One region of the Nostoc sp. DedQUE04 genome, then DNA from elsewhere that is predicted to be linked to it. Evidence: predicted binding sites of a transcription regulator. Region 1 holds the regulator's gene; each other region holds the start of a gene.

The links. Region 1 encodes HrcA, which represses chaperone genes, less so after heat shock. Its sites were predicted from a motif close to TTAGCACTCNNGANTCNNGAGTGCTAA; they were not measured.
Region 2: groES (co-chaperone GroES) is a predicted target of HrcA. The motif match lies at 4,420-4,446, and genes of this name have one in related genera.
Region 3: groL (chaperonin GroEL) is a predicted target of HrcA. The motif match lies at 2,163-2,189, and genes of this name have one in related genera.

Annotation. Positions count from the first base shown of each region.
Region 1 is NZ_JAVRCA010000023.1:81,039-87,914, forward strand. Features, by position in the region: gene aroC (chorismate synthase) at 1-358, opposite strand, end outside; gene psbA (photosystem II q(b) protein) at 527-1,609, opposite strand; gene RM049_RS17665 (hypothetical protein) at 1,865-2,536, opposite strand; gene RM049_RS17670 (DUF2834 domain-containing protein) at 2,728-3,405, opposite strand; gene RM049_RS17675 (heat-inducible transcriptional repressor HrcA) at 3,527-4,678, opposite strand; gene RM049_RS17680 (rhodanese-like domain-containing protein) at 5,144-5,476, opposite strand; gene RM049_RS17685 (DUF3352 domain-containing protein) at 5,635-6,876, shown strand, end outside.
Region 2 is NZ_JAVRCA010000060.1:39,078-45,953, reverse strand. Features, by position in the region: gene RM049_RS30325 (chemotaxis response regulator protein-glutamate methylesterase) at 1-468, shown strand, start outside; gene RM049_RS30320 (ATP-binding protein) at 665-2,062, shown strand; gene RM049_RS30315 (NIL domain-containing protein) at 2,321-2,629, shown strand; gene RM049_RS30310 (response regulator transcription factor) at 2,700-3,377, opposite strand; gene groES (co-chaperone GroES) at 4,465-4,776, shown strand; gene groL (chaperonin GroEL) at 4,917-6,551, shown strand; gene RM049_RS30295 (DUF4351 domain-containing protein) at 6,633-6,876, shown strand, end outside.
Region 3 is NZ_JAVRCA010000120.1:89-6,964, reverse strand. Features, by position in the region: gene corA (magnesium/cobalt transporter CorA) at 1-195, opposite strand, end outside; gene groL (chaperonin GroEL) at 457-2,130, opposite strand; gene RM049_RS38515 (MraY family glycosyltransferase) at 2,288-3,370, shown strand; gene RM049_RS38510 (Rpn family recombination-promoting nuclease/putative transposase) at 3,432-4,277, opposite strand; gene fabG (3-oxoacyl-[acyl-carrier-protein] reductase) at 4,360-5,106, opposite strand; gene trxA (thioredoxin) at 5,918-6,235, shown strand; gene RM049_RS38495 (hypothetical protein) at 6,605-6,769, shown strand.

The DNA.
Region 1 (6,876 bases):
GCCAATTGCGAATGCCATATTTTGCATCATAAGTTGCATCCGCATGAGAAGGGCGATACTTCTCGGCCATTTCGTCGTAGTCTTGCGATCGAGTGTCCTTGTTCCGTACCAAAATCCCTATAGGCGTTCCTAGTGTTTTGCCTTCAAATACACCCGATAAAATCTCGCAGGTATCGGCTTCTTTGCGAGGTGTCGTAATTTTACTTTGTCCTGGACGCCTTCTATCTAATTCTACTTGGATTTCTTCTGCCGAAATTTCTAGTTGTGGAGGACAACCATCAATCACAACCCCCACACCGCCACCGTGAGATTCACCAAAAGTAGTTATACGAAATAGATGACCAAAAGTGTTGCCCATGATCTTAAAGAAAAAGGATGAGGCTTATGTATTTTACCTAGAGTTTGTGCAAAAGTTAATTTTTATGCTTTGGCACTTGGAATGTTTGACGTATAGCCTTTACCTATACAAATAAGAAAGCGCCCTCTGGTAACGGAGGGCGCTTTCTTATTTAGCTAAACTTCAGAATTAACCGTTGATAGCAGGAGCGCTTATTGCTACAGGAGCAGAATCGCCAGCAGCCAAATCCAGAGGGAAGTTGTGAGCATTACGCTCGTGCATAACTTCCATACCCAGGTTAGCGCGGTTGATTACATCCGCCCAAGTTGAAATCACACGACCTTCAGAGTCAATGATTGACTGGTTGAAGTTGAAACCGTTCAAGTTGAACGCCATTGTGCTTACACCCAAGGCGGTGAACCAGATTCCGATTACAGGCCATGCTGCGAGGAAGAAGTGCAGCGAACGGCTGTTGTTGAAGGAAGCGTATTGGAAGATTAACCGACCGAAGTAGCCGTGAGCCGCAACGATGTTGTAGGTTTCTTCTTCTTGACCGAACTTGTAACCGTAGTTTTGAGATTCGGTTTCGGTGGTTTCACGAACCAAGGAGGAAGTTACCAAAGATCCGTGCATTGCAGAGAACAAACTTCCGCCGAATACACCAGCTACACCTAATTGGTGGAAGGGGTGCATCAAGATGTTGTGTTCTGCTTGGAACACGATCATGAAGTTGAAGGTTCCACTTATTCCCAAGGGCATACCGTCAGAGAATGAACCTTGTCCGATGGGGTATACCAAGAATACTGCGCTTGCTGCTGCTACTGGTGCTGAATAGGCAATTGCAATCCAAGGACGCATTCCTAAACGGTAGGATAATTCCCATTCACGACCCATGTAGCAGAATACGCCAATCAGGAAGTGGAAAATTACCAACTGGTAAGGACCGCCGTTGTACAACCACTCGTCAAGAGATGCTGCTTCCCAAATTGGGTAGAAGTGCAAACCGATGGCGTTGGAGGAAGGTACTACTGCACCGGAGATGATGTTGTTTCCGTAGATCAAAGAACCTGCTACTGGTTCGCGGATACCATCGATGTCTACTGGAGGAGCAGCGATGAAGGCGATTACGAAGCAAGCGGTGGCGGCTAGCAAGGTGGGGATCATGACTACGCCGAACCAACCGATGTAGATCCGGTTATTGGTGCTGGTGATCCATTCGCAGAATCGATCCCATACATTGGCGCTTTGGCGCTGTTGGATGGTTGTTGTCATTGTTTTATAAATGCGATTATTTGCAGATGAATTTAGGTAGGTTTGACTACCTGTTACACATCTTAAAGAATTTATTGCGTTTTGTAAAGTACTTTCAGAAAAAATTTTCTCTTGGGATTTACGCACCCACAACAGAAAGTCCCCAATTCACTGAAAAAAGGGAGGCTCTACACTTTTATCATCTAGGTGCATTGCCCCCAAAACTCCCACACTTCTTTCTGGCAGTGAACCTTGGCGATCAATAGAAGAAATTTACTACCGATTAGCTATCAACGATTCTTCACGAATAGTTGATGGTAAGGGCGGGCGCAAGCAAAGATAAACAAGTGGGCCGAGTAGCGGGACAAACGCTATTGCCCAAAACACCTGGGGATTATTCCAGTGATGACGAGCCATATCATCGCCAAGGATTGTGGGGAATAAAAGACAAAAAAGGCAAAATGCCAAGCTCATGCCATTAATAAAGCGATCGCCTTGAAACTGCTGCACAAAATCTCCCCAGTCACCTAAGACAAACCCATAGGTGAGCAAGCCAACAGTACTTAAACTCAAAACAATCCCAAAAAAACGAGAATCTAGCAGTCGTAAAAAAGTATCCTTTTGTCCAGAAAATTCTTGATTTTGTTCGCGAAAAGCCAAATATGGTAATAAACCAAGCACTCCCGATCCGACTGATGCCAAGGCAAAAGGCCAAAAAGGAATTCGTTGCATTCTGCCATCAATGAACAACAAACCACTGTAAATTAGTAACCAGATCCCGACTAAAGAAAACAAGGAAAGGATAATTGGATTTATGTCAAGCCACTGAAGAGTAAATATATTTTTCAGCAGAATTAGGGTTTCCTGTAAATGCAAGGGCGGTGCTAACAGTAAGATATAGGCGATAAATCCAAGCCATAGTAACCACAATGCAACTTTTCTATTGATCATTTTTAGATGGGTGCATTTAACATAATTACTAATTTATAGTTCGTATTTTTTGCGTCTAAATCCACCTTTTTGTAGAACGCTGCCCTTAGCTTGTTGAAAAATAGGGGTAAATATATACGTGATTTTTGTTTCAGTTGGAGATTTAGTCCCCAACTGAAACTGTCTTTAATTAGGAATTAAAAAGTGCTTTAATTTGCAGCTGTTTGCTGACTGCGTATTGCCTCAACACCTACGTCTGGTAGAGGTGGACGTACACACAAATAAATCAATGGCCCTAATAGCGGTATCAACGCTATTAGCCAGAATATCTGTGGATTTTTCCAATCACGACGCGCCATATCATCCCCTAGCACAGCTGGGAATAATAGGCAAAGTAGACAGAAATCTAAACTCATCACATTGATGAAGCGGTTGGTTTGCCACTGTTGCACAAAATTACTCCAATCTCCTCCTCTTAAACCATAGACAGCTAGAATAACCGTGGCTACCATCAAGACAACCCCAGTCACACGAGAATCTAACAGCTTGAGGAAGGTATTCTTTTTACCGACAAACTGATTATTTGGTTCTCTAAAGGCTAAGTACGGCAAAAATGCAAAAGCACCAACTCCGAAAGAGACAGTAGCAAACAGCCAAGCAGGTATTTTTTGTCCTCTACCATCAATAAAAACTACTGCGCTGTAAATAAGAGGCCAGATGCCCATGAGGTTGAATAATGCTATGACTAACGGGTTAACGCCTTGCCACTGGCCAATAGAAAGGTTTTTAATTAACTCGAATGTACCAGGTTGCTCAGGAGGTGCGAGAAAAAAACCATAGACAACAAATCCCAGCCACAGTAGACTAAAGGCAATTTTTCTAAGCATGAAAGATTTAAGTAGTATTAATTATTGATTTTGCCGTTACAAATACGGCTATGTGCTTGCTATGTGGTATTGTTTCCTCCCCTAGAGGCGTAGCGGCTTGTTCCTAAAGATTAACCGCTAATTAAGGATTGAAATAACTGAAAGCTTCTGAGAGATAATCAGCAGCAGATGCTACTACTGCGATCGCACTTTCATAATCTAGACGCGTTGGCCCCAAAACTCCTACACTTCCTACGGGTATCGAACCTCGGCGATAGTTAGAAGAAATCAAGGTGCAGGTGCGTATCGGTTCTAATGGATTTTCTGCGCCAATGCGAACCGTTACTTTTGGTTTTCCACCATCCTCTAGTTCTGGTTCTTCAAATATTAATCGCCACAGTTGGTCTTGTTCTTCTTCCAGCAGGTGGATAATTGTTTGTACTTGCTGTAACTGGGAAAATTCTGGCTGGCGCAAAACTTCTGACACACCCCGAACCATAATTTGGGTTGCAGTCGGTGCAAGAGTGCGACGAGTCAATTCGGCAACTGAGTTTTTCAAAAATTCCCCGTAGCGTTGGAATTCTTGATCTAGTTCGCTCCAGTTGAGGTGGCCTAATTCCAACAGACTTCGCCCCCGCAGGTGACTATTCAAAAAGTTAGAAACAATCTGCAACTCGCGATCTATTACCTCTGAATCCCGTTGGCTTTCTTCTGGTGTTAGCGACAAATCCATCAATTTAGAATGTGTCTCATAACCATCTGTCACCACAATCAGCATAATCCGTCCGGCTTCAATTTGCATTAATTGCAGATGTCGCAATAGCGCTGTGGTCGTTTGCGGTATAGTAATCAAGCTAATACAACCACTCAAGGTTGCTAAAATCTGCGCGGCTCCTTGCAGTAGGGTTTCTAAACTCCGATCTTGCCACTGTAGCTGCTTTTGCAATGCCACCTCTACTTCTCGCCCTAAAATTTCCGTAGCACTTTGTGGAAGCAAGCTCCGCGTAGCGTCTGTCTGCGACACGCTGCGCGACCGCAGAGAAGGCGTAATTAGCTGGTCAACATAAATGCGATAGCCCGAATCTGAAGGTACACGTCCAGCAGAAGCGTGTGGTTGGTAGAGCAATCCAGACTTTTCTAAAACACCCATGACATTGCGAATTGTCGCCGAGCTTACACCCAGATCGTACTCCTCAACCAAAGCCTTTGAACCAACTGGCTCTGCCGTAGCAATGTAGTGACGTACCGTTGCCCAAAGTATATGCTGTTGTCGATTTGTTAACTGAACTTCCATTATGGTATGTTTTGCTGAAGGCAGATTTTAATCAAACTCTCAAAAAATTTGTGGATTTAATCGAAACAGAAAATATTAATAATTTATTAAGATATCAAATTATATAACTATATTATGATAAGTATTTTTAAAGTTTATATACAAAGCATTTTTTAAGATTAGGGTTGAACTAGTAGCTCAATTTTTTTGCAAAAGCTGCTAGTTATAATGTACCCCTCCGATGCTTTTTTCTAACCGTACTTTTGCATAAATTTATGCTTGCAACAGTATTATTAGATACGTATTTTCTTCAGGGGTTACTGCCGAACTGTAATTTAGAGCAATCCAACATTTTTATGCAGATGTAGGTGATGCCCAAATTTCAAACTTTCCGGCAAGCCTCTAAATAGATGTACTTCTATGTTTAGCATAGCAAAATTCAGATGGAAGAGTAAGTTCCATCTGAATGATCTATCCGAGCATAAGCTAATACTGGGGAATTGAAGAGTCTACTAATTGGGAATAGGCATCAATACCACCCGAAATATTTTGCACATTTGTAAAACCTTGAGCAATCAACCACTGGCACATTTGGGCAGAGCGGATGCCGTGGTGGCATAACACCAAGGTTTCGGCTTCGGGATTGAAGAGGGTCGGTACTCGATCTCCCCATTCGGCAAATTGACTTAAAGGTAGGTTAACAAAGCCCTCAATGCTAGCGATCGCCAATTCTTCTGGTTCACGCACATCTACTAGCTGAATACTTACATCACTAGAAGAAAGACGTTGCGCCAGTTCTTCTACACTAATTTGGTTCATGGGTTGACTAAAAGAATTCCCGATAAACAGTCTTAATCCTATTTATGGTGACAGAAAATCTCTGCCTTTGCATGAGTATCCATTCTCAAGAAGGTTGATTAATTCTGCTAGGCTTTCTGCTTAAATGGCTGTAAACCGTCTTTTTTAATAGGTTTAATGTGAATAGGCAACGTTCATTTATCGGTTTTATCGTCGCTGGGGCGATCGCCCTGCTAGTAATTGCGATCGCAGGCTTTTACTGGTTTTTCGCTAAAAGTCCGGCTAACCTCATTGCTTCTAGCTCTGGGCCTGGTGCAGCCATATTCGTGTCGAAACTTTCTCCTGCAATGGTTTCATTATTGACCAATCCTGACCGTTTGCAGGCGTTGGAGCGCGAAGAAGAACTATCTAAACTCAAAACCAGTTTATTCGCCAAGAGTGGCATAGATTACAAACAAGACATTCAACCCTGGTTAGGGGACGAAATTACATTAGCTATTACTACCTTAGATATCGATCGCAATCCAGAAAACGGACAGCAGCCAGGATATCTGTTAGCATTAACAACCAAGCAACCAGAGAAAAGTCGCGAGTTTGTCGAATTGTTGTTTTCCAAACGAGCCTTAGCTGGTGCAACCTTAGCTGTTGAACAATATAAAGGTGTAAAACTGATTTCTGACAATTCTCAACCAGAACAAGACTTGCTTGCTGGTTCTGTTGTCGGTGAAAACTTTGTCTTATTTGCCAACGATCCCAAAGTACTAAAAGATGCTATCAATAACGTCCAAGCGCCCGATCTGAATTTGACTAGCTCACCCGAATATCAAAAAGCTGCCAAAGAACGGCTCAAAGGGGGATTAGCTGTAGCTTTCTTGAATCTTCCCATCGTAGCAAAATGGCAAGGGTTAGAGTTACCAGAACAACTTTATAACAGTCAAATCATATCCTTATTGTTGAATCCCCAAGGATTGCTGGCAGAAACCACCATTTTGACTTCATCGGAAATTGTCCCTCCATCTGCACCGCTATCTAAACCTGTGGGAGCATTGCAGTATGTTCCAGCATCCGCAGGTTTAGCAATTTCCGGCTCGAATTTGAGTAACTTGGCTGACAGTGATTTAGCCAAACTCTGGAAACAAGCAACAGCAACTATATATGGTTCTGGGGAAGATGTGGTTTCTCGGTTAGCAAAACCTTTAGCAGATGTTCAAAAACGCTGGGGTATAAATTTACCAAAAGATATTTTCAGTTGGGTAGAAGGAGAATATGCCATAGCATTGTTACCGGCGAAAGAGCAAACAACTCCTCATTGGATTTTTGTAGTAGAAAAATCTGAGAGTGTGGAAAAAGGTGTTGCTCGATTAGATGCGATCGCCTCATCCAATGGACTCAGTATTAATTTCTTAACTATAGACAAGCAA
Region 2 (6,876 bases), on a different contig from region 1:
GTGGTTATTGTTCAACATATGGATGCCCAATTTGTCCAAGGTTTTGCCGCCTGGTTGAATGAGCAAATTCCTCTACCTATGCAACTAGCGATCGCAGGTTCTACACCACAGCCTGGTAAAGTTCTGCTTGCTGGCACAAATCTTCATTTAATAATGCGTCCCGACCTCACCTTTAGCTATGACAAAGAACCACTATATTTTTTCTATCGTCCATCAATTGATGTTTTCTTCAAGAGTGTGGCTAAAAATTGGACTGGAAAAGGGGTTGGGGCCTTGCTGACGGGGATGGGAGGAGATGGCGCTCAAGGCTTAAAACAATTGCGCGAAGCAGGTTGGCATACTATTGCTCAAGACCGCAAAACTTGCGTTGTTTATGGTATGCCGAAAGTAGCAGTGGAATTAAAAGCTGCGGTAGAGGTTTTGCCAGTTGAGGCGATCGCATCAGCCTGCATCAAATTTACGAAATAACACTTAACTTAAAAGTATTTTATAATACTTTTGTATCAAAACTGTGTATGAAAGCAAATACTTAAAACACCTTTACGAAGTATTGCAAAACACTAATACTTTTAATTACTGAGATATAATCACGACAATTACATATTAGTATATTTTACTGACTAGTTTGTAGTATTAAAAACAAATACCTATTTATAGGTGCTAAATGAACCTGCAAGAAACAGCACTCTTAGAAATATCTCCAAAGACAGCAAGATTATCACCACCAAACTGGAGTCAACCACAAGCTCCACAAGCCGCGCCATTTATTCTGGATGCCAAAATATCCACAGTCAGGCTTTTGCTAATTGACGATCAGATAATTATCAGCGAAGCCTTCCGTCGGATGGTTGCGACAGAAACAGATATATCCCTTCACTATACAAGCAATCCGGCTCAGGCTATTCAAGATGCGATCGCCATAGAACCAACGGTGATATTTTTGGATATGGTCATGCCAGATATCGATGGATTAATGTTACTGCGTTGGTTTCGCTCTCATCCAGTAACTCGTGATGTACCAATCGTTATGTTATCCAGTAAAGAAGAAGCAAAGCTCAAAGCAGAAGCTTTTACCGAAGGCGCTAATGACTACTTAATCAAATTACCAGATCCAGTTGAGTTAATTGCCCGCATTCGTTATCATTCCAAAGCTTACAATAACCTCAAAGCACTCACTACTGCAACTGCTACTGCCCAACTTCAAGCACAACAGTTAGAAAATACTTTACGAGAATTACAAACTACCCAAGTTCAATTGATTCAGACAGAGAAAATGTCTAGCTTAGGTCGGATGGTTGCAGGTTTAGCGCACGAAATTAATAATCCTGTTAATTTTATTCACGGTAATTTTAATCATCTTAATAACCATGTAAACTGTCTTTTAAATTTAATCCAACTATATCAACAAGAACATCCAGATTCCTATTCTTTGTTTGAAGAAAAATTTGGTGACTTTAATATTGATTTCATCAGCGATGATTTACCAAAAATTCTTTCATCCATGAGGATAGGAACCGATCGAATTCGTGACATCGTGCTGTCCCTAAAAAACTTTTCTCGACTCGATCAGTCAGATAAAAAAGCTGTTAATATTCATGAAGGAATTGAAAGTACTTTATTACTTTTAAATCATCGACTACAACCAAAAATTGAGATTATTAAAAAGTATGGAAATCTCCCACCAGTTCAATGTTATCCAGCACAATTAAACCAAGTATTCATGAATATCCTTAGTAATGGCATTGATGCTTTACTAGAGCTAGATAATCAGATCCAAAAGCAAATTGTAATTCAAACTGAAGTAACTCAATTAGAAACAGTCATAATTACATTTAGAGATAACGGTAATGGAATAGATTCTGAAATTAAAAGCAAGATATTCGATCCTTTTTTTACAACTAAACCCATCAACAAAGGAACGGGACTAGGTTTAGCAATTAGCCATCAAATTATTGAGAAACATCAGGGAAATATCCAGCTAAAGTCTGAACTTGCTCATGGAACGGAATTTACGATCGAAATTCCAATAGCATTACCTGTGAATCATAAAAGCAACACTTGAATTAAGATTTCACCGAAGAATTATTCTCCAAAGTGTTTATTCATTTTTCAACAAAGTTAACTTATAAGTTAATAAGTTTATAATCCACTTAAATGCGATCGCACTTTTTTATAGGAATCCATAATTCATCTCATCGCATCTTAATGATGAATTATGAATCATTTGCTACCATTTGCGTGCATAGGATGAGTAACGCTAGTCTTAAAAGAAGTAGTGCAAAGCCAAACCCTCATCCCAGAAGTCGAATAGGAAGCTAGAATGGCAATTCCAAATAAACAAGTAAAATCTAATACTGATATTTTAAATAATAGACGCACCCAAACTCGCATCCAGGTTCGTATTCCTAAAGACTTGCATGAGGAACCAGTCATTTCACGACTGGTTTCTCACTATGGGATCACAGTAATTATTGCTACTGCCGAGATAAGCGCAAACGTGCCACAATATAGCTGCTTTGATCTGGAACTACGGGGCACTGTTTCCCAGATTGAAAGTGCCTTGACTTACCTGGATGAACTGGATTTAGAAGTTTTGCACCAATCCAGCCCTGAAGAAGATGGTTGGTAAATATTAGTTAGGAGTTAGGAGTTAGGAATTAAAAAATTCATAACTCCTAACTTTTAACTCTTAACTTTGTTTAGGCCATTTGATTTTCAATCGCCCACCGCGCTAGTTCAGTGCGATTGTGGAGATTGGTTTTGCCCAACATATTGGACACATGGCTTTCAACCGTTCGCTGACTAACATTGAGTTCTTCAGCAATTTCACGGTTAGCTAAACCCCTAGCAACAAACTGAACTACTTTCAGTTCGGTTGGGGTTAATTGCACATCGAAGGGAACCTGGATACGGGAACCGTTTTCGCCTCCTTTTGCTTGGTGTTCTTTCCAACGGATAGTTTGTTTCAGCGAGGACTCAACTTGCGCTACGAGTTCTTCTGGTTCAAAGGGCTTGACCATATAAACATCAGCACCTTTGTTCAGACCTTTAACTCGGTCTGCACTTTGTCCCTTAGCTGAAAGGAAAAGAACCGGAATCCAGCTGGTGCGTTCGTTTTGCCGGACTTGTTCCACAAAAGTATATCCGTCCATTTCCGGCATCATCACATCGCAGATGATCATGTCTGGAACATCTTGCTCTAAAATTTCCAGAGCTTCACGTCCATTTTCAGCGGTGATGACTTCATATCCCCGGAATTCTAAGTAATCCTTCACCAGCAAGATGAGGTTAGGGTCATCATCAATCAATAGAAGTCGTTTGTGATCTTTCATGCTGGGCTCTTTCATAGCAGTGGCACTTGTCGCGCTTCGGTCCATCAAAGTCTTGAATATTTATCCTCTATGGTGGGTTATTCGAGATGTTGTCCTTTTTCCTACTTAACTTGCCTTTGCTGTCTCGAAGTCTCAAAAATGCCGAGCACTTTCAATAGACTAGTAGCTCGATAGCAAAAGTCCAGCAAGGATACGTATAGCAGTAGTATCTATAATGCGCTATTATATATCGCTTTGAAAGGGGCGGGGTAAAAAACACTGATTAAATAATAATCTTTCGGACTGACAAGTAAGTATTGGCTTAAAGATGACCCTACCTCAAAACCAACCCGCACTTTCTTAAAGCCTACTGCTATACCATATCCTTTCGTTGTTAAGCCTCTATGAGGTGTTCACAAGAAACTAGGGAAGTTTCAGGCAAAAGATGGATTGAAAACGCATATTCTTCTACCACCTTATTACCTATTCAGTGTTCTCGGACGATCCGCAGAGTAACTTCCGGGTTTGCTTGGCGATACCAGACACCATCAGGGTAAATCACCATTATGGATCTAGAACCAGAAACACGCAAGCAGTTGGCTTTAGTTTTATAGACGCAAATAGAATGACTTTAGTACGGCTCATCGAGTTTTAAATCTTTAAGTCGCTTTTTTAAGTAATCCCAGAATTCCAGACTAGCTCGTTTTGAGCAGCAATTGCCTGGTCAGCGCAAATAAAAATGTCTCGCTGAATTTTTGCAAGTCCTAAACTTTCTACACAATTACTCAGGGTCTTATGTTCTAAAGATTGAGTTTTTTAGGAATTTGATGGTTGGACTGGATCGCTATCACTGTATTGTTACTCATCGAGCGGCTCCCTGATTACAGTTCTATAACAATTTGCAAGCTTTGCAAATAAAGTTGAGTGGAGAATTAAGAGTTATGAAAATTCTTCCCTATTCCCCATTCCCTACTCTCTTCGTAACTTACAGAACAAAACCCGCAAGGTATAAATAATTAAGCATTTATACTTAAGTACATCTATGACCTTCTAGTTCGGGAACCCGTACTCAAGGCATTCTTGCCATTGGACGCCACTTTTCGATAAATTAGCACTCAGGAGTTGAGAGTGCTAAACTCTGGAGAAAATAATTATGGCAGCTTTATCTCTAAGCGTTTCTACAGTTAAACCTTTAGGCGATCGCGTTTTCGTAAAAGTGAGCGCCTCTGAGGAGAAGACCGCAGGTGGTCTGTATTTGCCCGATACCGCCAAGGAAAAGCCCCAAGTAGGGGAAGTAGTGGCTCTTGGCCCTGGCAAGCGTAATGACGATGGAAACCGTCAGGAATTGGAAATTAAAGTCGGTGATAAGGTGCTGTACTCTAAGTACGCTGGCACTGACATCAAGCTCGGCACTGAAGAATATGTACTGCTTTCTGAAAAAGATATTTTAGCAGTTGTTATCTAGTGGTCATTGGTCATTAGTCATTAGCCAATGACAAAGGACAAATGACAAATGACAAATGACGTAGATGCCCTCCGGGCGGCTTCCCGAAGGGTAGAACAAAAGACAAATGACAAATGACAAAGGACAACTAACAATAAATTATGGCAAAGCGCATTATCTACAACGAAAACGCCCGTCGCGCCTTGGAACGAGGCATTGACATCCTGGCTGAGGCTGTAGCTGTTACCCTTGGCCCCAAAGGTCGTAACGTAGTCCTAGAAAAGAAGTTTGGCGCACCGCAAATCGTCAATGACGGTGTAACGATCGCCAAAGAAATCGAATTAGAAGACCACATTGAAAACACTGGTGTAGCTCTGATTCGTCAAGCTGCTTCTAAGACCAATGATGCTGCGGGCGATGGTACTACCACCGCTACCGTATTAGCTCATGCGATCGTCAAAGAAGGCTTGCGGAACGTTGCAGCTGGTGCTAACGCGATTTCACTGAAGCGCGGTATTGACAAAGCTGCCAGCTTCCTGGTAGAAAAAATTGCTGAACACGCCCGTCCAGTGGAAGATTCCAAAGCCATTGCCCAAGTTGGTGCGATCTCGGCTGGTAATGACGAAGAAGTTGGTCAGATGATTGCCCAAGCAATGGACAAGGTGGGCAAAGAAGGCGTAATTTCCCTAGAAGAAGGGAAATCTATGTTCACCGAGTTGGAAATCACTGAAGGGATGCGCTTTGATAAAGGCTACATCTCTCCTTATTTCGCTACCGATGCTGAACGGATGGAAGCGGTTTTTGATGAACCTTTCCTACTGTTGACTGATAAGAAAATCGCTTTGGTGCAAGACCTTGTACCAGTGTTAGAGCAAGTAGCTCGTGCTGGTCGTCCTTTGGTGATTATCGCCGAAGATATTGAAAAAGAAGCTTTGGCAACCTTAGTAGTAAACCGTTTGCGCGGTGTACTCAATGTGGCTGCTGTTAAGGCTCCTGGCTTTGGCGATCGCCGCAAAGCACTATTAGAAGACATTGCCGTTTTAACTGGTGGTCAACTAGTTACCGAAGATGCTGGTTTGAAGCTAGATAACACCAAGCTGGATAGCTTGGGTAAAGCTCGCCGGATCACTATCACCAAGGACAGCACTACAATTGTTGCCGAAGGTAACGAAGCTGCTGTTAAGGCTCGTGTCGAACAGATTCGTCGTCAAATCGATGAAACCGAATCTTCTTACGACAAAGAGAAATTACAAGAGCGTCTTGCTAAACTCTCTGGTGGTGTTGCTGTAGTGAAAGTAGGTGCAGCAACCGAAACCGAAATGAAAGACAAGAAACTGCGCCTAGAAGACGCTATTAACGCCACCAAAGCTGCTGTGGAAGAAGGTATCGTTCCTGGTGGTGGTACAACTCTAGCTCACCTGGCTCCCGACTTGGAAGAGTGGGCAAAGAGCAACCTTAAGGATGAAGAGTTGATTGGTGCTTTGATTGTGGTTCGCGCCTTACCCGCACCTCTGAAGCGGATTGCTGAAAACGCCGGTCAGAATGGTGCTGTTATTGCTGAACGCGTCAAAGAGAAAGACTTCAACATTGGCTACAACGCTGCAACCAACGAGTTTGTTGATTTGTTAGCGGCTGGTATTGTTGACCCTGCTAAGGTGACTCGTTCTGCTCTGCAAAACGCTGCTTCGATTGCTGGTATGGTGTTGACAACCGAATGTATTATAGTTGACAAGCCTGAGCCTAAAGATAGCGCTCCTGCTGGTGCTGGCGCTGGTGGCGGCGACTTCGATTACTAATACGTAGTTACATAATTTGTAAAACAGCTGCTTCCTTTATGGAGGTGGCTGTTTTTTTTGTGTCAAAAGAAGAGGAACAGAGTGAGTTACGACAACGCTTGTAAATATTTAGCTGAACAGTACCCAGCCGAATTTATCCGTTGGCTGCTTGGAGTAGAGGTGCAACAAATTGAAGTCTTAAAAACGGAACTCACGCTTGAACCAATTCGTGCGGATTCTGTGACATTTTTGCAAGCGGCTAACCAAATTTTGCACATTGAATTTCAAACTTTGGCGAAATCTAATCCGGCACTTAATTTCCGAATGCTCGATTATTCTGTGAGGT
Region 3 (6,876 bases), on a different contig from region 1:
AGAGACACACTCCTCTGGAGTTTCTATTTGTTCGCGAATGAAATTGGTTTGGTTATAGTCAATCAAAAAAATTATTGGTGGTGGAGCATCTGCATCAATAAAAATGGTTCCAGGTATAGTCCCTGGTTGGTGATGGAACTCGTCTTCATATAGCTTGGTGAGTATTTTAGGAAGGCGACGTAATTTTCGTGCCATGCAATATTACCTAATAGTCATTTGTCATTGGTCATTGGTCATTTGTCATTTTTCATTAGTAAATAACAAAGGACATAAAAATAACTTACATAACTCAGACGTTATTTTGCAAAAATTAATATAAAGAGGTCATCACCCAGATTTTATCTGACGAATTACGAATTGGTATAACATATTGCCTTTGAATCAGCAATGCTACAAAAAACAGTTTGCCTTGGCAAGACAAACTGTTTAAAAAATATTTATCTGGATCAGCAGAAATTAGAACATACCCATGCCGCCCATGCCACCCATGCCGCCCATACCGCCCATACCGCCCATACCGCCCATATCAGGGGCAGGAGCAGCGGATTTCTTCTCTGGCTTTTCAACAACGATCGCTTCGGTGGTTAAGACCAAACCAGCAATGGAACCAGCGTTTTGCAAAGCTGAACGCACAACTTTGGCAGGGTCGATAATACCAGCAGCAATCAAGTCTTCAAATTCGCCAGTAGCGGCGTTGTAACCAATGTTGAAGTCGCTATCCCGGACTTTCGAGACAATTACAGAACCTTCAGCACCAGCGTTGTCTGCTATTTGGCGCAAGGGGGCTTCTAGCGCTCGTTCGACAATATCAGCCCCAATTCTTTCTTCGTCATTTTCTAGGGTGTTTTTAATCGCTTGTACTGCCTTAGCTAAGTGAATTAAGGTTGTTCCACCACCAGGAACAATACCTTCTTCTACAGCAGCTTTAGTAGCGTTGAGCGCATCCTCAATCCGCAGCTTACGGTCTTTGAGTTCGGTTTCGGTTGCCGCACCCACTTTAATCACTGCCACGCCGCCAGCGAGCTTGGCGATGCGTTCTTGCAGTTTTTCTCGATCGTACTCAGAATCAGTTTCTTCTAACTGTCTGCGAATTTGACCAATCCGCTTTTGTACCTCTGGCTTGGTGACACTACCAGCAACAATTGTGGTGTTTTCTTTGTCAATGGTGATTTTGCGGGCAGTTCCCAACGCTTCTAAAGCAGCCGTATCCAAGCTTAAACCGATTTCTTCAGAAATCAACTGTCCATCGGTGAGAATCGCAATATCTTCTAACAAAGCTTTGCGGCGATCGCCAAACCCAGGCGCTTTAATTCCAGCTACGGCTAGTACACCGCGCGCTTTGTTCACCACCAAAGTTGCCAAAGCATCACCTTCGACATCTTCAGCGATAATTAGCAAAGGCTGACCAGAACGGGCAACTTTTTCTAAAATTGGCACTAAATCTTGGATGCTGCTGATTTTTTTATCTGTCACCAAGATTCGGGCGTTTTCAAATTCGACGATTTGCCGTTCGTTGTTGGTGACGAAGTAGGGAGAAATATAACCCCTGTCAATCTGCATCCCCTCAACTACTTCTAGTTCAGTTGTCAGGGATTTAGATTCTTCAACGGTAATTACACCATCTTTGGTGACTTTTTCCATTGCTTGAGCTAACATTTGACCAACTTCTTCATCGTTACCAGCAGAAACAGTGGCAACTTGAGCGATCGCACTTCCTTCTACTGGCTTGGCTATTTTGGCAATTTCTTCTACCAATGCCTCAATAGTTTTGTCGATCCCGCGTCTCAAGCTCACAGGGTTACTACCTGCCGCAACGTTCTTCAAACCTTCTCTAATTAAGGCTTGTGCTAAAACTGTGGCGGTGGTTGTCCCATCTCCAGCGACATCTTTAGTTTTTGAGGCCACTTCCTGGATGAGTCTTGCACCAGTATTTTCCAAAGGATCTTCTAATTCAATTTCCTTGGCAACAGTGATACCATCGTTGACAATTTGAGGTGCGCCAAATTTTTTCTCTAAAAGGACATTGCGACCTTTGGGCCCCAAGGTGATTTTTACGGCATCGGCAAGGGCGTTAACACCCCTTTCTAGAGATCGCCGCGATTCCTCGTCAAATGCAATAATTTTCGCCATGTTTGATTTCTCCAGCGCTTCCATTAGACAATTTAGCACTCACAGCGCCAGAGTGCTAATCTCTCAAGCGGCTCAAGTTACAAATGGAAATAAAAAAATTGATTAATATACAGGTGATGCTCATATTAGATACTGGCAGTAATGCTTGAATTGGGAGATGAATCTAGACAACTCCCTTAAGTCCCTTGGTATTGCCGACCCTAGCGGCACCGGCTGGTTGGCAGTAGTATTTACGTTCCTCTTGGCTTGGCTTGTAACTTGGCGTTTAATTCCGACAGTACGCAAATTCGCCTTGCGGGTAGGTTGGGCTGACCAACCCAACGCACGGCGACTCAACCGAGAACCTTTACCCAATGCCGGGGGGCTGGCTATCTACGCGGGCGTGATTGCCGCGCTGGTATTAGCTAGCCTTTTACGACCGATCGAACTCCAAAACGTATTGGCTCAGGTGCTCACTATTCTGTTGGGGGGTTCGATATTAGTCCTGGTGGGCTTTATTGACGATCAGTTTGGCTTACCGCCCTCTGTGCGATTGTGGGCGCAAATTGTCACAGCACTGTTACTGGTAGCTAATGGTATCAGTGTCAAAGTCCTGTTTGGCACTCCCATCGACTCGCTTCTGTCCATGTTGCTAACAGTACTATGGGTAGTAGGGATTACCAACGCCATCAATTTGATGGATGGTATGGATGGCTTGGCAGGAGGAATTAGCTTTATCACCGCCATGAGTTTGTTGGGCGTTGCAGCTCAATTTAACAATCGTGCGGCGGCAATCTTAGTTCTCGCAGCTTTGGGAGGTGCTGCACTAGGATTTTTGCGCCATAATTTCCATCCATCACGAATTATTATGGGTGATGCCGGAGCATACTTTTTTGGTTATGTGTTGGCAGCAACTAGTATTTTAGGGAAACTGCAACAAAACACAATTTATGCCCTAATTCCCACGGTTTTATTTCTATTATTACCGGTGCTAGATACCACTCAAGTATTTGTGCGGCGGCTACTAGCAGGAAATAACCCTCTGAGTACTCCTGGCAAAGACCACCTGCACCACCGCTTACTTGCTTGGGGACTCTCCCAGCGCCATGCTGCATTTACCCTTTGGTCAATTACCTTAGTTTTCAACTTGCTAGCGATGAGAATACAAGGTATGAGTTTGGCTGTGATGCTGACAACCGCCAGTAGTATTATCCTACTTTTGGGCTTTACAGTCTGGCAAAGGATACGCCAACAGCCTTAGTTGCTTGTAGGGTCGGCATTGCAGTGCTAGCCCTACTATGTTTATTCAATTCACCAAAAATTCAAGCTTGAGTTAAATTGTCTTGCAGCCAAACAACTAAATCTCCTTCTGTGGAAAAATCCAACAGTGCCTCGGCTAGATTTTCAAGCTGTTCGATAGATAACTGGCTGATGCGCTCTGACAATTGCGGATTCAAATTACCAATGCGTCGTCGTAACTGGCGCATGACTAGCTCTAGAGTTGTTTCCTGCTTGAGTTCCTCATAAAGTCTAGTCGTTTTGATATCAAAATCACCGAGTCCAAACATTTTTACCAACTCCTGACGACTGATACGCGGTAGTTTGTAAACTACAATTGTTTCTATTAAATCTATCACTTTTTTTTGAAGTGCTTTATCGCTCAGTTCCGAACGTGTCTTTGTAATCAAACTTTTGACTAATATGGGAGTTTGTTTTTTATTTACAATTACTAATTTGATAATACCAACTCCTAAGGAATATTCAGTTACTTCTCCAAGCTCGTTTAGATATAGCCTCGTTACAAGTTGGCTTTCGAGTAAGACTCGATACGGTTGGACTTGGGTTGGTTCAAGGCTGCGGCGAGGGAATATAACTACTGCTCGCCAATCTGAAGTAGGTGCGTAAAGTCGTAAATACAGAAATATTTCTGAAAATAAACGAGCATAAAATTCATTATCTTTTTGAAATTGAACCTCTACAAAATAAATCGGCTGATGATTAGTGTCAGCAACAGGAAGAAAGACCCCATCAATGCGAAATGCTGTTTGCTTTAATTCTACTGAAGCGAAATTATATGCATTTGCTTCTGATGGTTGCAGATTAATTAATTCAAAAAAAGCACTGGGGAAAGTTTGAAATAAACGATAAAAAATAGAGTCTGTTTTCATAACTAATCTGTCAAATTTTATTTAATAAGTTCGTAGTTGGCTCTTTAGCGCCAACTACGAAAAATCGCTACCCTTCAACTATTTAGGCCATTACCATACCGCCATCGACGTTAAAGACTTGTCCAGTGATGTAGGCGGCGGCGGGATCGGCGGCGAGGAAGCGCACCATTCCTGCGACTTCTTCGGGTTGACCGAAGCGGCCGAGTGGAATGTATTTCAGAATATCTTCGGGGTTGTTGAGATCGCTGGTCATGTCGGTGGTGATGAATCCAGGAGCGACGGCGTTAACGGTAATGCCACGAGTAGCGAGTTCTTTGGCAACGCTTTTGGTGAAGCCGATTACACCTGCTTTGGCGGCGCTGTAGTTTGACTGGCCTGGGTTGCCCATTTGCCCAGCAACAGAGGTAATGTTGATAATCCGCCCCGATCGCTGCTTCAGCATAATTTTACTGGCGGCGCGTGTACATAAGAAAACACCAGTGAGATTCAGGTCTATCACTGCTTGCCAATCTTCTGGCTTCAAACGCAAAAGCAGTGTGTCGCGCGTAATTCCTGCATTGTTGACCAAAATATCCACACGCTTAAACTTTTCCATCACGGCGTTAACTAGTGTGTCTACTTGCTCAATTTTAGAAACGTCTGCTTGGATCGCGATCGCCTGACCTCCGGCTGCTGTAATTTCTGTAACAACTGCCTCAGCAGCTGCACTGGAACTAGCATAATTGACAACTGCGATCGCTCCTTGTGAAGCTAATTCAATTGCGATCGCTCGGCCAATTCCTCTTGATGCACCTGTGACAATTGCGACTTTATCTTGTAATAGCGTCATTTAATGTTCCTCAATCTTAGAAATACCGCGCTAATCATCTTATGGCGATTTCGGGAACATCTGAATATTGTCTGGATAATATCTAACTCTTGCGGGGTGATAATCTTGCTGTCATGCTGCAAGTTAGATAGCTAATAGATAAAGTTATATAGGACTCATATTTGATTTCTGAAAAAACTCAGTACACCTTTATTTCTATCTTCCCAGTCCCCATTACCCCTTATCCCCTTCAGGGGCCCCACCATCCCCAGTCCCTAGTCCCCGATCTTTACGAGTAATCAGGAATCAAATAGGATTGCTATACGTCGTATTTAGCTAGATATAGCTATGCTGAATCAGACGCGCTAAAACAAGATCCTCACCTTCATAAAAGTTATCGAGAAGCTGCGATTTGCAATTCTCACAAATCAAATAAGATTCCTATATAACTCGAATAACAATAATTAACGTTTTACTCTGATTAAATATCTATAGTTACTTCTCTGTAAATAGATGAATAACTATAACTAATATATTTGCCTGACTAGATAGACTAGAAAGTGTTGCATCTACAGCCTTCGTAGACATCACTCTTGTGAAAGGCTCTATAATGATTTGGTCGATCGTGATAGGTTGAAACACATATTTAATACAGATGCACAACCTAACATAATATACGGATTTTATTATAATTATTTAATATTTTTGGCTGGCTAATCATCCTCATATTAACTAATCTAATCTTTTACTAACAAAAACCCATGAACCTATACCGATTTTATTTTATAAGAACTACTATTGAAACAAACAATTGAAAATCGGTGTGTGTCACATGGCAACGAAAAAGCAATTTAACAGTTTTGAAGATATGCTGTCTGCTTCTGATGTACCTGTATTAGTAGATTTTTATGCTGACTGGTGCGGCCCTTGTCAGATGATGGTGCCAATTTTAGAGCAAGTCAATGCCCAACTTAAGGATCGCTTAAGGATTGTCAAAATCGACACGGAAAAATACACAGATTTGGCTACTGAGTATAAAATTGCTTCTCTTCCAACCTTAGTACTGTTTAAGCAGGGTCAGCCTGTGGAGCGGATAGAGGGAGTGATGCAAGCACCGCAGTTAGTGCAATATCTCCAAACAAAGATTTAATAACCACTTAGAATTTTGATTTTAGTTCTTAGAGGCGCGAAATATCGCGTCTCTTTCAATAGATAGAGAATAATCTGCGCCCATATTAATCAAATCACTGTTTGGTTGAACTTCTAAAAGCTATAAGACTCCTATTTGATTGCATGAAAAAACTCTGTATAACTAAGGCTGATTCCCTACTCCCTGCCTCTGGCGCTTACGCTGTACTTTGAGGATCGCGTAAATAGGTTTAAAAATAAAATCGGATTGCGATAAAACCTTAAGTAAATGTTAAGCATATTTACTTATATGTCAAGAGAAAGTAGTTTAGAAATTGAGAAGACTATATTGTATAGATATAACAAAGTATATTGACAAGTAAGACCATATATGAATAGAAAGCAACAAAGACCTGACAAAGCCTATATTTGGGCGAATATTGATTTTGATAAGGTTAGAAATAGAATAGATGCGGTGACTTGCCAGATTGAGCGGGTTATACAAAAGCACCACCTTTCAAATCAAACTGCTAAATCAGGTAAAAGAAATAATTAGGTTATCTGTGGGGCGATACCTACGATGATCTACATCTACACAGTTTATTTTTATATAGCCTGCACTTCGGTCATTCGGTAAGCTCAGTCACCACCATAGACTATCAC